DNA from 2 places in the Streptomyces sp. NPDC096013 genome. Region 1 is predicted to be linked to the other one. Evidence: predicted binding sites of a transcription regulator. Region 1 holds the regulator's gene; the other holds the start of a gene.

Region 1 (7,268 bases):
GGCCACGAACGGCGACAACCACCTCGGTGGTGACGACTGGGACCAGCGCGTCGTCGACTACCTGGTGAAGCAGTTCGCCGCGGGCCACGGCGTGGACCTGGGCAAGGACAAGATGGCCCTCCAGCGTCTCCGCGAGGCCGCCGAGAAGGCCAAGATCGAGCTGTCCAGCTCCACCGAGACCTCGATCAACCTGCCGTACATCACGGCGTCCGCCGAGGGCCCGCTGCACCTGGACGAGAAGCTCACCCGCGCCCAGTTCCAGCAGCTGACGGCCGACCTGCTGGAGCGCTGCAAGACGCCGTTCCACAACGTCATCAAGGACGCCGGCATCTCGATCAACGAGATCGACCACGTCGTCCTCGTCGGTGGCTCCACCCGTATGCCGGCCGTCGCGGAGATCGTGCGCGAGCTGACCGGCGGCAAGGACGCCAACAAGGGCGTCAACCCGGACGAGGTCGTCGCCATCGGCGCGTCCCTCCAGGCCGGTGTCCTCAAGGGCGAGGTCAAGGACGTCCTGCTCCTCGACGTGACCCCGCTGTCCCTCGGCATCGAGACCAAGGGAGGGATCATGACCAAGCTCATCGAGCGCAACACCACGATCCCGACCAAGCGGTCCGAGATCTTCACCACCGCCGAGGACAACCAGCCCTCCGTGCAGATCCAGGTCTACCAGGGCGAGCGCGAGATCGCGGCGTACAACAAGAAGCTCGGGATGTTCGAGCTGACCGGTCTGCCGCCGGCCCCGCGCGGTGTCCCGCAGATCGAGGTCTCCTTCGACATCGACGCCAACGGCATCATGCATGTCACGGCCAAGGACCTCGGCACCGGCAAGGAGCAGAAGATGACCGTCACCGGCGGCTCCTCGCTGCCGAAGGACGAGGTCGACCGCATGCGCCAGGAGGCCGAGCAGTACGCGGACGAGGACCACCGCCGCCGCGAGGCCGCCGAGTCCCGCAACCAGGGCGAGCAGCTCGTCTACCAGACGGAGAAGTTCCTCAAGGACAACGAGGACAAGGTCCCCGGCGAGGTCAAGACCGAGGTCGAGGCCGCCGTCGAGGAGCTGAAGGCCGCGCTCAAGGGCGAGGACACCGCCGAGATCCGCACCGCCACCGAGAAGGTCGCCGCGGTCTCGCAGAAGGTCGGCCAGGCCATGTACGCCGACGCCCAGGCCGGTCAGGCCGCCGGCGGCGACGCCCCGGGTGCCGAGGCGCCCAAGGCGGACGACGACGTGGTGGACGCCGAGATCGTGGACGACGAGCGCAAGGACGGTGCCGCGTGACGGAGGAGACCCCGGGCTTCGAAGAGAAGCCCGACGTCCCCTCCGGCGCCACCCCCGACGACGCCGAGCCGCAGGCCGCCTCCCCCTCCAGCAGTGGGGAGGGGGCGGCCCCGGCAGGGGACGCAAGTGCACAGATCGCCGGTCTGACGGCCCAGCTGGACCAGGTGCGCAAGGCGCTCGACGAGCGCACCGCGGACCTCCAGCGGCTCCAGGCCGAGTTCCAGAACTACCGCCGCCGGGTCGAGCGCGACCGGATCGCGGTCAAGGAGATCGCCGTGGCGAGCCTCCTGACCGAACTGATGCCCACGCTCGACGACATCGGTCGCGCGCGGGAACACGGTGAACTCGTCGGCGGTTTCAAGTCGGTGGGCGAATCCCTGGAGACCGCCGCGGCGAAGATGGGGCTTCAGCAGTTCGGCAAGGAGGGCGAGCCCTTCGACCCGACGATCCACGAGGCCCTGATGCACTCGTACGCGCCGGACGTCACGGAGACGACCTGCGTGGCGATCCTCCAGCCCGGGTATCGCATCGGCGAGCGCACCATCCGCCCCGCGCGGGTGGCGGTCGCGGAGCCGCAGCCCGGCGCCGCGCAGACCGGCAAGGCGGAGTCCTCGGACGCCGCCGAGACGGCGGACGACGACAAGGAGAGCGGTGGCCCGGACGAGGGCTGACATCGCACCCCACGGGACTCGCACGGCGAGTAGCACCAGAGGAAAGGAGGGACGTCGAGGATGAGCACCAAGGACTTCATCGAGAAGGACTACTACAAGGTCCTCGGCGTCCCCAAGGACGCCACCGAGGCCGAGATCAAGAAGGCGTACCGGAAGCTCGCCCGCGAGTTCCACCCGGACGCCAACAAGGGCAACGCCAAGGCCGAGGAGCGCTTCAAGGAGATCTCCGAGGCCAACGACATCCTCGGTGACCCCAAGAAGCGCAAGGAGTACGACGAGGCCCGCGCCCTGTTCGGCAACGGCGGCTTCCGCCCGGGGCCGGGCGGCGCGGGCGGCGGCAACTTCAACTTCGACCTGGGCGACCTCTTCGGAGGCGGCGCCCAGGGCGGTGGCGCCGGGGGTGCCGGCGGCTTCGGCGGCGGGATCGGTGACGTCTTCGGGGGCCTGTTCAACCGGGGTGGCGCGGGCACGACCCGTACCCAGCCCAGGCGCGGCCAGGACATCGAGTCCGAGGTCACGCTCAGCTTCACGGAAGCGATCGAAGGGGCCACGGTGCCGCTGCGGATGTCCTCGCAGCAGCCCTGCAAGGCCTGTTCGGGCACCGGCGACAAGAACGGCACACCGCGCGTGTGCCCGACCTGCGTCGGCACCGGCCAGGTGGCGCGCGGCTCCGGCGGCGGCTTCTCCCTCACCGACCCGTGCCCCGACTGCAAGGGCCGCGGCCTCATCGCCGAGCACCCCTGCGTCGAGTGCAAGGGCAGCGGGCGCGCCAAGTCGTCCCGGACCATGCAGGTCCGGATCCCCGCGGGGGTCACGGACGGCCAGCGCATCCGGCTCCGCGGCAAGGGCGCACCGGGCGAACGCGGCGGACCCGCGGGCGACTTGTACGTCATGGTGCATGTCGACGCGCACCCGGTGTTCGGCCGCAAGGACGACAACCTCACGGTGACGGTCCCGGTGACGTTCGCCGAGGCGGCACTCGGCGGCGAGGTCAGGGTGCCCACCCTGGGCGGGCCCCCGGTGACGCTGAAGCTGCCCCCGGGCACGCCGAACGGCCGGACGATGCGCGCCCGGGGCAAGGGCGCGGTCCGCAAGGACGGCACGCGGGGCGACCTCCTCGTCACGGTCGAGGTGAGTGTCCCGAAGGACGTCACGGGGAATGCTCGTGACGCACTGGAGGCGTACAGAGAGGCGACCGCGGGAGAGGACCCGCGGGCGGAGCTGTTCCAGGCCGCGAAGGGAGCATGAGAGTGATGGACGGCCGTCGACGCAACCCGTACGAGCTGACCGAGGAGACCCCGGTCTACGTCATCTCGGTGGCGGCCCAGCTCTCCGGCCTGCACCCGCAGACGCTGCGTCAGTACGACCGCCTCGGCCTGGTCTCCCCGGACCGCACGGCCGGGCGCGGCCGGCGCTACTCGGCCCGCGACATCGAACTGCTGCGCACCGTCCAGCAGTTGTCGCAGACCGAGGGCATCAACCTGGCGGGCATCAAGCGCATCATCGAGCTGGAGAACCAGGTGGTCGCGCTCCAACAGCGCGTCGCCGAGCTCCAGTCGGCGGTCGAGGGCGCGGCGGCGACGATGCAGCAGCGCGAGGCCGCGGTGCACGCGTCGTACCGGCGCGACCTGGTGCCGTACCAGGAGGTCCAGCAGACCAGTGCGCTGGTGGTGTGGCGGCCGAAGCGGCAGCAGTCCTCGGACTGACGTCCACGCACACACGGAAGGGGCCCGGAGTTTTCTCCGGGCCCCTTCCGCATGCCGCCTGGCGCGGAGAGGGCGGAGTCGGTCGCGCCGATCTTTGCCCTTTCATGAACTTCCGCTGGATGGAGGGTCCGTAAAGGGTGTTTGAAGGTGATTTCGCGAGGTCTCCACATGCCGAACGGAACGTGGCGTTGCCATCTCGTTAAGTGGTTCCGCTTGACGGCGGTGGTCGCATCCGCGTTGGCTTTTCAGTCACCTGGGTTGCAATGCTGCACCCTCGTCCGGACGGCACCAGAAGTGAGCACCCCAATGCGTCGTATCGCCATACCCGTGGCCGCGTTCTCGCTGGCCCTCCCCCTGGCCGCCTGTGGCGTCCTCAACTCCTCGGGGAGCAGCTCGGACGCGACTCCGGCGAAGGGCAACGACATCACGGTGGGCGTGCTCATGCCGGAGAAGACGAACACGCGGTACGCGGAGTTCGACTACCCGATCATGAAGGCGAAGATCCAGGAACTCACCGCGAACAAGGGCAAGGCCGAGTACGAGAACGCCGGTGGCGTCGCGTCCGTCCAGGACAAGCAGATGCAGAAGATGATCGACGAGAAGGTCGACATCATCGTGCTCGACGCCGTCGACTCGCACGCCATCCGGACGATGGTGGCGAAGGCCAAGGCGGCCGGCATCCCGGTCATCGCCTACGACCGTCTCGCCGAGGGCCCGGTCGACGCGTATGTCTCCTTCGACGGCGAACTGGTCGGCGAGGTGCAGGGCCGCTCCCTGCTCGAGGCGCTGGGCGGCAACGTGGACACCTCCGACAAGATCGTGATGATCAACGGCTCGCCCACCGACCCCAACGCCGCGGTGTTCAAGGGCGGCGCGCTGTCCGAGTTGCAGGGCAAGGTGACGATCGCCGAGAGCTACAACACCAAGGCCTGGGACCCGGTCGTGGCCCAGAAGGAGATGACCGAGGCGATCGGCAAGCTCGGCAAGGGCAACATCGCCGCCGTGTACTCCGCCAACGACGCGATGGCCGGCGGCATCATCAAGGCCCTGAAGGCCTCGGGCCTGACGAAGCTGCCCCCCGTCACCGGCCAGGACGCCGAACTCACCGCCGTGCAGCGGATCGTGACCGGCGAGCAGTACATGAGCGTCTACAAGCCGTACCCCGACCTCGCCGAGGCCGCCGCGAAGATCGCCGTCGCCAAGGTCCAGGGCAGGGACATCGAGTTCGACGCCCTCACCCGTGACAACGTGGACAGCCCCACGAACAAGAAGATCCCCTCGCAGCTGGTGTCCGTGGTCGCGCTGACCAAGGACAACATCAAGACGACGGTGGTCGCGGACGGGATCTACAAGATCTCCGACATCTGCACCTCCGACTACAAGAGCGCGTGCGCGACCATCGGGCTGAAGTAGCGCCCGGTCGGCCGCTGTCGGCGACGACCGGGGTGGTGCGGACCGGGCCCGTGGCCGTGAAGCGCCGTCCGTGCCCCACCAGTGGCCGCGTCGAGGGCGTGGAGGCGCTCGTGGTCGTTCCCCGCGCACAGGGTGCCGTCCGCGCCCGTGGGGCCGACCGGACGGCCCCACGGGCGCGGAGGCGCGGTTCGTCGACTCGTCGACCGGCCGGCATGGTGAGGGGCGTGGCCCGCCGCCGTGCGCTCATGCCACCCGGGTGAACTCCACCGTCACCTCCGGCGGCCCGCCCGCCACTCCTCGGTAGATCCCCTTGTGCGGGGTCACGTCGTCGTAGTCCCGCCCCCGCCCGACCACCACATGGGACTCGTCGGGCCGGGTCCGGTTGGTGGGGTCGTAGCCGCACCAGTCGCCCGCCCAGTACTCGATCCAGGCATGGCTCTGGCCGGCCACCGGGCGGTGCAGCTCGGCCTCCCGCTCCGGGTGGAGATACCCGGAGACATAGCGCGTGGGCAGGCCGAGCCCCCGCAGCAGCGCGATGGTCACATGGGCGATGTCCTGGCAGACCCCGGCGCCCTGCTCCCAGGCCTCGGTGGCCGAGGTGTTCACGCCGGTGACGCCGGGCAGGTAGGCCACCCGGTCGGCGACCAGCGCGGAGACCGCCACCGCCGTCTCGTGCGGATCGAGCCCTACGGCGCTCCTGCGCGCCTTCTTCAGCAGCTTGGGCGGGACCGTCGTACGGACGGTGGGGCCGAGGAATTCCAACAGGCGCGAGTTCGCGGCCCGTTCGGTCACCTCCTGCCAGTCGGGCGCGGGCCCGAGCTCCTCCGGCGGGGACGTCTCGACGAGGCTCGACGCGGTGATCGTGAGATCGGCGTGCGGGTCCATGAGGTCGAAGCCGGTGACCTGGGTGCCCCAGTAGTCCCAGTACGACCAGGTCGGCGTCGTCGGGTTGACGGTCACGCGTGCGTCCAGCGTGGTCTGGCCGGGCAGCGTGAGCGGTGTCATCCGGACCTCGTTGTGGGAGGAGACGGCCGCCTGGGTGTACGACACGTGGGTGGTGTGACGGATGCGAAGCCTCCGGGTCATCTCAGGCTCCTTCCTGGGCCCACTCGACGGGCCCCTGGTACGGGAAGAACAACTCCGCGACCGCTTCCGCCGAGTCCATGCAGGCGTGCTGCAAGTCCTTGAGGAGGGCGGGCAGTTGCTCTTCCAGGGCGTGCGAGTCCAGGTATTCGAGACGGGTGCGCAGCCGGCCGATGGGACGGCGCGCCGGGTCCTGCCGCTGGCGCCCGAGCGCGGTCAGGCACTCCTCGGCCGTCGTCAGCGCGTGCAGCGCCGAGCGCGGGAAGTCCCGGTCCATGAGCAGGAATTCGGCCACGCGCGGGGTGTCCCCGAACCCGCCGTACACCCGCGCGTACGCCTCGTCGGCGCCGCTCGCGCTGAGCAGCGTCGGCCAGTCGGGCGCGTGCGCCGCGTCCAACACCCGTACCGACAGCAGCCGTACGGTCATGTCGACCCGTTCCAGGCTCCTGCCGAGGACGACGAAACGCCAGCTGTCGTCCCGGCTCATCGTCGAGTCGGCGAGCCCGAAGAACAACGCGGCCCGTCTGCGCACGAGTTCGAGATAGGAGTACGGGCCGGTGCGGCGGGCCGCGAGGCGCTGGTCGGCCAGGGCGTGCCAGGTGGAGTTGAGGCACTCCCACATCTCCGAGGAGACGGCCTCCCGGGCGCTGCGGGCGTTGAGGCGGGCGGCGCCGAGCGCGCCCTCGATGGAACAGGTCGACCGGGCGTCGAACGCGAGCTGGTCCAACACCTGCTGCATGTCCACGCGTTGACCGCCCGCGTCGACCCCGAGGATCGCGTACAGCGACCGGCAGGCCGCGTCCTCGTCGCGCCAGGGGTCCTCCAGCAGACGGTGCAGATAGGCGTCGAGGATGCGCCCGGTGGCGTCCGCCCGCTCGACGTAGCGGCCCGTCCACGTCAGGGCCTCGGCTATCCGGGAGAGGATCACGTCGTTCACTGCTGCGCCCCTTCCTGTACGACCGTGGGGTTGCCGTCGGGGCCGAGCTGGCGGGGTGCCACCTCGGGCAGTGCGCCGTCCGGGGCGGCCGGTTCGGGCTGTTCGGCGGGGCCCTCCGCGAGCACCCAGGTGTCCTTGGAGCCGCCGCCCTGGCTGGAGTTGACGATCAGGTTGCCCTC
Region 2 (7,268 bases), on a different contig from region 1:
GGCGTATCTGCGGCGGAGCAAGACGCACGACGACGCGACGGTCGTGTACGTCGAGTGGTGAACGCCGGCCCCGGCCCCGCTACTTGCCGATGACGCCGTTCAACTGGTGCAGCAGGCGGGCCAGTTCGGCGACCTCCTGGCGGTCCCAGTGGGAGAGCTGGGTGACGTAGCGGGCGCGCCGGGCCTCGCGGACGTGGGTGACCCGGCGGCGGCCCTCGTCCGTGAGGTCGACCAGCCAGGCGCGGCCGTCCGCCGGGTCGGGCTCGCGGGCGATCAGGCCGAGGTCCTCCAGGGCGCGCAGCTGGCGGGACATGGTGGCCTTGCCGACGCCGATGTAGGCGGCCAGCTCGGTGGCCCGCTGCCGGCCGTACTCCTCCAGCCGGACCAGCAGGCCGTACGCGGCGGACTCCAGGTCGGGGTGGACCTCGCGGGCCATCTCTCCCTGGTTGGCCCGTGCCCGGCGCAGGAGGAACGTCAACTCGCGTTCCAGGGAGAGGTATTCGTGGTCCGCGACGGGCTCGCCGGCGTCCGCGGCCACCGCCTCGCCGTCCCCGGCCGGCCGGTCACCGCCTCCGGAGGGCCGGTCGCCGTTCCTGTTCTCGCCCCTGTGCACGTCAGCACCCATTGGTCCGCTTTCCCGCTTGTGAAAGTTTCCGCCAAACACCGTCATCGCCGCAGCTCCGCCAGTATTTCGCAGGGCTAGACCAACGGCAGCGTCCGGACCCCCTTCCCACGCGGTCTTCTCGGTGCGTAGCTTCCTTACCAGGTAGTTCATGGCATGGCCACGCCACATTCAAGGCTCCCTCTCCGCACTCCCCCCACCGCGCCCTCGGAGGCACGCCATGCCCGTGCACAGACCCCGAACGCCACGCCCGCGCCACCTCACCCTCGCCCTCGCCCTCTCCGGAATCCTGCTCGCGGCCCTCGCCCACCCGGCCGGCGCCGCCACCGTCCCCGCCCGCGGCTCCGCCTACCTCGGCATCGGCGTCCTGGCGCACGACGGCCAGGACGGCACCCCGACCGGCGGTGACGCCACCCAGACGGAGGGCGTCGACGTCAGCGCCTACCAGGGCAACGCCACCTGGTCGACCCTGTGGAGCAGCGGGGTCAAGTGGGCCTACACGAAGGCGACCGAGGGGACGTACTACACGAACCCGTACTTCGCCCAGCAGTACAACGGCTCCTACGGCGTCGGCATGATCCGCGGGGCGTACCACTTCGCGACCCCGGACACGACGAGCGGCGCCACCCAGGCCAACTACTTCGTCGACCACGGCGGCGGCTGGTCCAAGGACGGCCGCACCCTCCCCGGAGTCCTCGACATCGAGTGGAACCCGTACGGCGCGTCCTGCTACGGCAAGTCGGCGGCTTCGATGGTGGGCTGGATCTCCGACTTCCTCTCCACGTACAGGTCCCGCACCGGCCGTGACGCGGTGATCTACACGGCGACGAGCTGGTGGAGCGACTGCACCGGCAACTCCAGCGCGTTCGCCTCGGCCCATCCGCTGTGGATCGCCCGGTACGCCTCGGACCCGGGGACGCTGCCGGCCGGATGGGGCTTCTACACGATGTGGCAGTACACGTCGTCCGGGCCGACGGTCGGGGACCACGACAAGTTCAACGGCGCGCTGGACCGGGTGGTCGCGCTCGCCAACGGCTGACGTACGGCGAAGGCCCGGGCCCCCCTTGAAGGGACCCGGGCCTTCACCTACCGGTGGGCGTCCGTCACGCCGCCACCGGAACCTCCGGCGTCGCGCCGTTCGTGGCCGGCGACAGCGCCAGCTCCAGGACCTGGCGGACGTCCGTCACCGCGTGGACGTCGAGCTTGTCCAGGACCTCGGCCGGGACGTCGTCCAGGTCGGGCTCGTTGCGCTTCGGGATGATCACGGTGGTGACCCCGGCCTGGTGCGCGGCGAGCAGCTTCTGCTTCACGCCGCCGATCGGGAGGACCCGACCGGTCAGGGAGACCTCACCCGTCATCGCCACGTCCGTACGGACCAGTCGGCCGCTGAGCAGCGACGCCAGGGCGGTCGTCATCGTGACACCCGCGCTCGGGCCGTCCTTCGGCACCGAACCCGCCGGGAAGTGGATGTGCACGCCCCGGTCCTTCAGGTCGCCCACGGGCAGCTCCAGTTCGGCGCCGTGCGAGCGGAGGAAGGACAGGGCGATCTGCGCGCTCTCCTTCATCACGTCACCCAGCTGACCGGTCAGGGTCAGCCCCGCCGCGCCCGTCTCCGGGTCGGCCAGCGACGCCTCGACGTAGAGGACGTCACCGCCCGCGCCGGTGACCGCGAGGCCGGTGGCGACACCGGGCACCGCGGTGCGGCGCTCGGCCGGGTCCTGGGCGGACTCGGGCACGTGGTGCGGCCGTCCGATGAGGCCGCGCAGGTCGGCGTCGGTCACCGTGAACGGCAGCTTCCGCTCGCCCAGTTCGTGCTGCGCCGCGATCTTGCGGAGCAGCCGGGCGATCGAGCGCTCCAGGGTGCGGACGCCCGCCTCGCGGGTGTACTCACCGGCGAGCTTGCGCAGCGCGCCCTCGTCGATGACGACCTCGTCGTCCTTGAGGCCCGCCCGCTCCAGCTGGCGCGGGAGCAGGTGGTCACGGGCGATGACGACCTTCTCGTCCTCGGTGTAGCCGTCGAGCCGGACCAGCTCCATCCGGTCGAGCAGCGCCTCCGGGATGGCTTCGAGCACGTTGGCCGTCGCCAGGAACACCACATCGCTCAGGTCGAGTTCGACCTCCAGGTAGTGGTCGCGGAAGGTGTGGTTCTGCGCGGGGTCGAGCACTTCGAGCAGAGCCGCCGCCGGGTCGCCCCGGTAGTCGGACCCCACCTTGTCGATCTCGTCGAGCAGGACCACCGGGTTCATGGACCCGGCCTCTTTGATCGCGCGGACGACACGACCCGGGAGGGCGCCGACGTACGTACGCCGGTGACCGCGGATCTCGGCCTCGTCCCGGACACCGCCGAGGGCGACGCGGACGAACTTGCGGCCCATCGCGTGCGCGACGGACTCGCCGAGGGAGGTCTTGCCGACGCCGGGCGGACCGACGAGGGCGAGCACGGCACCGCCGCGCCGGCCGCCGACGACACCCAGGCCCCGCTCGGCGCGGCGCTTGCGCACGGCCAGGTACTCGGTGATGCGCTCCTTCACGTCCTCCAAGCCCGCGTGCTCGGCGTCGAGGATCGCCTTGGCGCCCTGGATGTCGTACTCGTCCTGGGTGCGCTCGTTCCACGGCAGTTCGAGGACGGTGTCCAGCCAGGTCCTGATCCACGAGCCCTCGGGCGACTGGTCGGAGGAGCGCTCCAGCTTCTCGACCTCCTTGAGCGCGGCCTCGCGGACCTTCTCGGGCAGGTCGGCGGCCTCGACGCGGGCACGGTAGTCGTCGGACTCCTCGCCGTCGCTCGTGTCGCCGTTCAGCTCACGGAGTTCCTTGCGGACGGCTTCGAGCTGGCGGCGGAGCAGGAACTCCCGCTGCTGCTTGTCGACGCCTTCCTGCACGTCCTTGGCGATGGTCTCGGCGACGTCCTGCTCGGCGAGGTGGTCGCGGAGGTGCTGGGTGGCGAGCTTGAGCCGGGCCACCGGGTCGGCGGTCTCCAGCAGCTCGATCTTCTGCTCGGTGGTCAGGAAGGGCGAGTAACCGGAATTGTCGGCAAGTGTGGACACGTCATCAATGGCCTGCACCCGGTCGACGACCTGCCAGGCCCCACGCTTGCGCAGCCACGCGGTGGCCAGCGCCTTGTACTCCTTCACCAGCTCGGAAACGGAGCCGGGCACGGGTTCGGGCAGGCTCTCGTCGAGCGCGGTGCCCTCGACCCAGAGCGCGGCACCAGGACCGGTGGTCCCGGCCCCGATCTTCACGCGGCTACGGCCGCGGATCAGCGCACCCGGGTCGCCGTCGGCCAGTCGGCCGACCTGCTCGATGGTGCCGAGCACGCCGGTGCCGGCGTATGTCCCGTCGATGCGTGGCACCAGCAGGACCTTGGGCTTTCCGGGCTCGGACCGCGCGGCGGCCTGGGCGGCCTCCACGGCGGCGCGTACATCGGTGTCGTTCAGGTCCAGCGGAACCACCATTCCGGGCAGCACGACCTCGTCGTCGAGCGGCAGCACGGGCAGGGTGAGCGGTGTGGACGTCGAAGCCATGATCTCCCCTTAGGCAGTCAAGTTGAGCTATGCCGACTCAATGCTCGGGCGTCCTCGATTGTTCCCCACCGGTTGTTCGCCGTGAGCGATCAGGCGACGCGCCCCGGACTCCGTGCTGGTCAACACGGAAAGGGGGCGGGGGCTTCCCGGGGAACGGAGTGCGCTGAGGGGACGGCCGGGGGCCCGGACGTGACGCCACCACGATCACGATCACGATCACGATCACGGGAGGCGCAGGGGCACCTTGGATGCCGGTCCCTTCGGCAACGGCACCGCGGCGGACCGGAGCGGCGCCCTCGACGACGCGACCGCGTCGCCGACACCTCAGGCGTACGTGCACCTCAGGCGTACGCGGTCACCGGATCAACCGCCCGGCGGGGGCGGCGACTTGGCAGCCCGGGACAAGGAAGAGGCTGAACGTGCCCGACTCGGCGGGTGGTCAGACCCGCGCGACCTCAACCCGCCCCGCCCCAGCCGTCCTTGCCGCCCGTGTCAGCTGTGCCGCCCGGGCCCAGCGGCGCATCAGCGGCCAGGTCGCGATGCCTATCGTCAGGGAGATCAGGTGGCCCCAGTCCGTCATGGGGTCGGTGAAGGCGAGGAGGTCCTGGATCAGGGTCCAGCCGAAGAGGGCGATCATCGGGAGGCCGAGCCAGGGCCGGAGGAGGCCGGCGAGGGCTCCTATGCTCGTGGCGACGCCGAAGCTGATGCCGTAGTCGAGGCGGTGCAGGGAGCTGGCGGGCAGGTGACCCGCCCACACCGCGATGCCCACGGTCCCCTCGGTCGCGAGGGTGGCGACGATGTGGCCGAAGAGGAACACCCCGGCGGTCCGCACCCCGCCGATCCGCCGTTCCAGCGCGGTCAGCACCAGCAGGAAGAGGAAGGCGTACGGCGACACCATCCCGCCCACGATCCACAGCGCGCTCGCGACCAGCACGAGGAACGGATCGCGGAGGAGGTGGGTGACGTCCGTGCTGGACGCCTGGTGCAACCGGCCCACGAGCGCGGGTCCCGCGTACTGCGCGACCAGGGAGGAGACGACGAGCAGCACGCCGTAGCAGAAGGTGAACGGCGTCCCGGTGGGCGTCGGCAGGAGTCGCCAGGGGCGGACGCCGCGCAGCGCGGTGAGGGCGGGGAAGATCCGTGACGCGTACTCGGCGGGGACGGCCGGGGTCGACGCGGAGGCCGACACCGCCACCGGGCCCGCGGCGAGCGCCGTCGCCACGGCCGGAGTCACGAAGCCCAACTCCCCTACGCCGTCCGGCACTTCCCGCTGTCTCGGCAGCCCGTCCAGCAACCCGGGGTCCAGGGGCGAGGCCGACCCGGATTCAGCGGCCAGGGGCCCGCCCGGAGGCGTGGCGGAGGCCTGGGTGTCGGCCGTCGCGATCCGTTCCACGGTGGGGCGCTCCTTCCGGTTCAACGCCCACCCTTCGTCGTCCCACCTGTCGCTGTCTATGACCGACGCCACGCGAGGGCCGATTCACAGCAACCTGAAAGCCTTCTGACGCGTCCCCCATCACCTTGCACACGGACGAGCCCGCCTCGGGTTAATTCGGCTGCCCAATCCGGTGAAACTGCCAGGATGGTTCGCATGACGACCGCGTACGACAGCGCTCCCGGGTCCGACTCCCCCGTCGTCCTGGACCGGCGCGAGGGCCCCTACGGCGAAGTGGTGCTGCGCCGGCACGGGGAGTTGCTCCAGATCATCGCCAACGGCTGCTTCCTGATGGACACTTCGGACGGCCGCTCGGAGCGGCTGCTGATCGATGCGGCCCGCGACGCCCTCGACTCCCGCCCCGCACCTCATGTACTGATCGGCGGCCTCGGCGTCGGATTCTCGCTCGCGCACGCCGCCGCCGACCCCCGCTGGGGCCGGATCACCGTCGTGGAGCGGGAGCCGGCGATCGTCGAATGGCACCGCTCAGGACCGCTGTCCGCGCTCTCCGCGTCCGCTCTCGCCGATCCGCGCACGGCAATTGTGGAAACGGATCTTGTCGCTTTCGTCAATGAGACTTGCGCCACTTTCGACGCGCTCTGCCTCGACATCGACAACGGACCCGACTGGACCGTCACCGAGGGCAACGACAGCCTCTACTCACCGGCCGGACTGGCAAGCTGCGCAAGGGTGTTGAGACCGGGCGGGGTCCTCGCCGTATGGTCGGCGCAGCCCTCTCCGGAATTTGAGCGAACCTTATGGAATGCCGGGTTCCAACAGGTGCGTACCGAAGAGATCCCCGTTGCCCGAGGAGTTCCCGACGTCGTGCACCTCGCCGTCCGACCTGGATAGCAAAGGCGCGGTGACTCCCCGTACTCTGCTTCCCTGACGCCGATCATTCAAGCGTCAAGCGCAGTCATGGGATCACCCCACTGGTTCCGGAAAGCACACTTCAGGGGCGGGCGATGGAGCAGACACACACCTCCCACAACGGCACGGCCACGGCCACGCCGGGCGCGCAGCGCCGGGTGCTCGTGGTCGAGGACGACCCGACGATCGTCGACGCCATCGCGGCCCGTCTGCGCGCCGAGGGATTCCTCGTGCAGACCGCGGGCGACGGGCCCTCGGCCGTCGACACCGCCGAGGCCTGGCAGCCCGATCTGCTGATCCTCGACATCATGCTGCCCGGCTTCGACGGACTGGAGGTCTGCCGCCGTGTGCAGGCCGCCCGTCCGGTGCCGGTGCTGATGCTCACCGCGCGCGACGACGAGACCGACATGCTGGTCGGGCTCGGGGTCGGCGCCGACGACTACATGACCAAGCCGTTCTCGATGCGGGAACTGGCCGCGCGGGTGCATGTCCTGCTGCGCCGCGTGGAGCGTGCCGTGGTGGCCGCCTCCACCCCGCGCTCGGGCATCCTGCGCCTCGGCGAGCTGGAGATCGACCACGCGCAGCGCCGGGTGAGGGTGCGCAGCGAGGACGTGCATCTCACGCCCACCGAGTTCGACCTGCTGGTCTGCCTGGCGAACACCCCGCGCGCCGTGCTCTCGCGCGAGCAGCTGCTCGCCGAGGTGTGGGACTGGGCGGACGCCTCCGGCACCCGCACGGTCGACAGCCACATCAAGGCGCTGCGCCGGAAGATCGGTGCCGAGCGCATCCGCACGGTGCACGGCGTGGGCTACGCACTGGAGAC

What was found. The regulator HspR, encoded in region 1, represses chaperone genes until heat shock. The targets are predictions, from matches to a motif close to TTGAGNNNNNNNNNCTCAA.
Region 2: the regulator HspR is predicted to act here: its motif matches at 4,166-4,184, upstream of lon (endopeptidase La).

Annotation. Positions count from the first base shown of each region.
Region 1 is NZ_JBIWGK010000011.1:4,351-11,618, forward strand. Features, by position in the region: gene dnaK (molecular chaperone DnaK) at 1-1,279, shown strand, start outside; gene grpE (nucleotide exchange factor GrpE) at 1,276-1,950, shown strand; gene dnaJ (molecular chaperone DnaJ) at 2,011-3,198, shown strand; gene ACIRB1_RS31465 (heat shock protein transcriptional repressor HspR) at 3,204-3,656, shown strand; gene ACIRB1_RS31470 (substrate-binding domain-containing protein) at 3,963-5,069, shown strand; gene ACIRB1_RS31475 (transglutaminase domain-containing protein) at 5,313-6,155, opposite strand; gene ACIRB1_RS31480 (alpha-E domain-containing protein) at 6,157-7,089, opposite strand; gene ACIRB1_RS31485 (circularly permuted type 2 ATP-grasp protein) at 7,086-7,268, opposite strand, start outside.
Region 2 is NZ_JBIWGK010000009.1:31,437-38,704, forward strand. Features, by position in the region: gene ACIRB1_RS27950 (protein phosphatase 2C domain-containing protein) at 1-61, shown strand, start outside; gene ACIRB1_RS27955 (MarR family winged helix-turn-helix transcriptional regulator) at 80-625, opposite strand; gene ACIRB1_RS27960 (lysozyme) at 843-1,661, shown strand; gene lon (endopeptidase La) at 1,726-4,143, opposite strand; gene ACIRB1_RS27970 (rhomboid-like protein) at 4,583-5,536, opposite strand; gene ACIRB1_RS27975 (spermidine synthase) at 5,732-6,427, shown strand; gene ACIRB1_RS27980 (response regulator transcription factor) at 6,541-7,268, shown strand, end outside.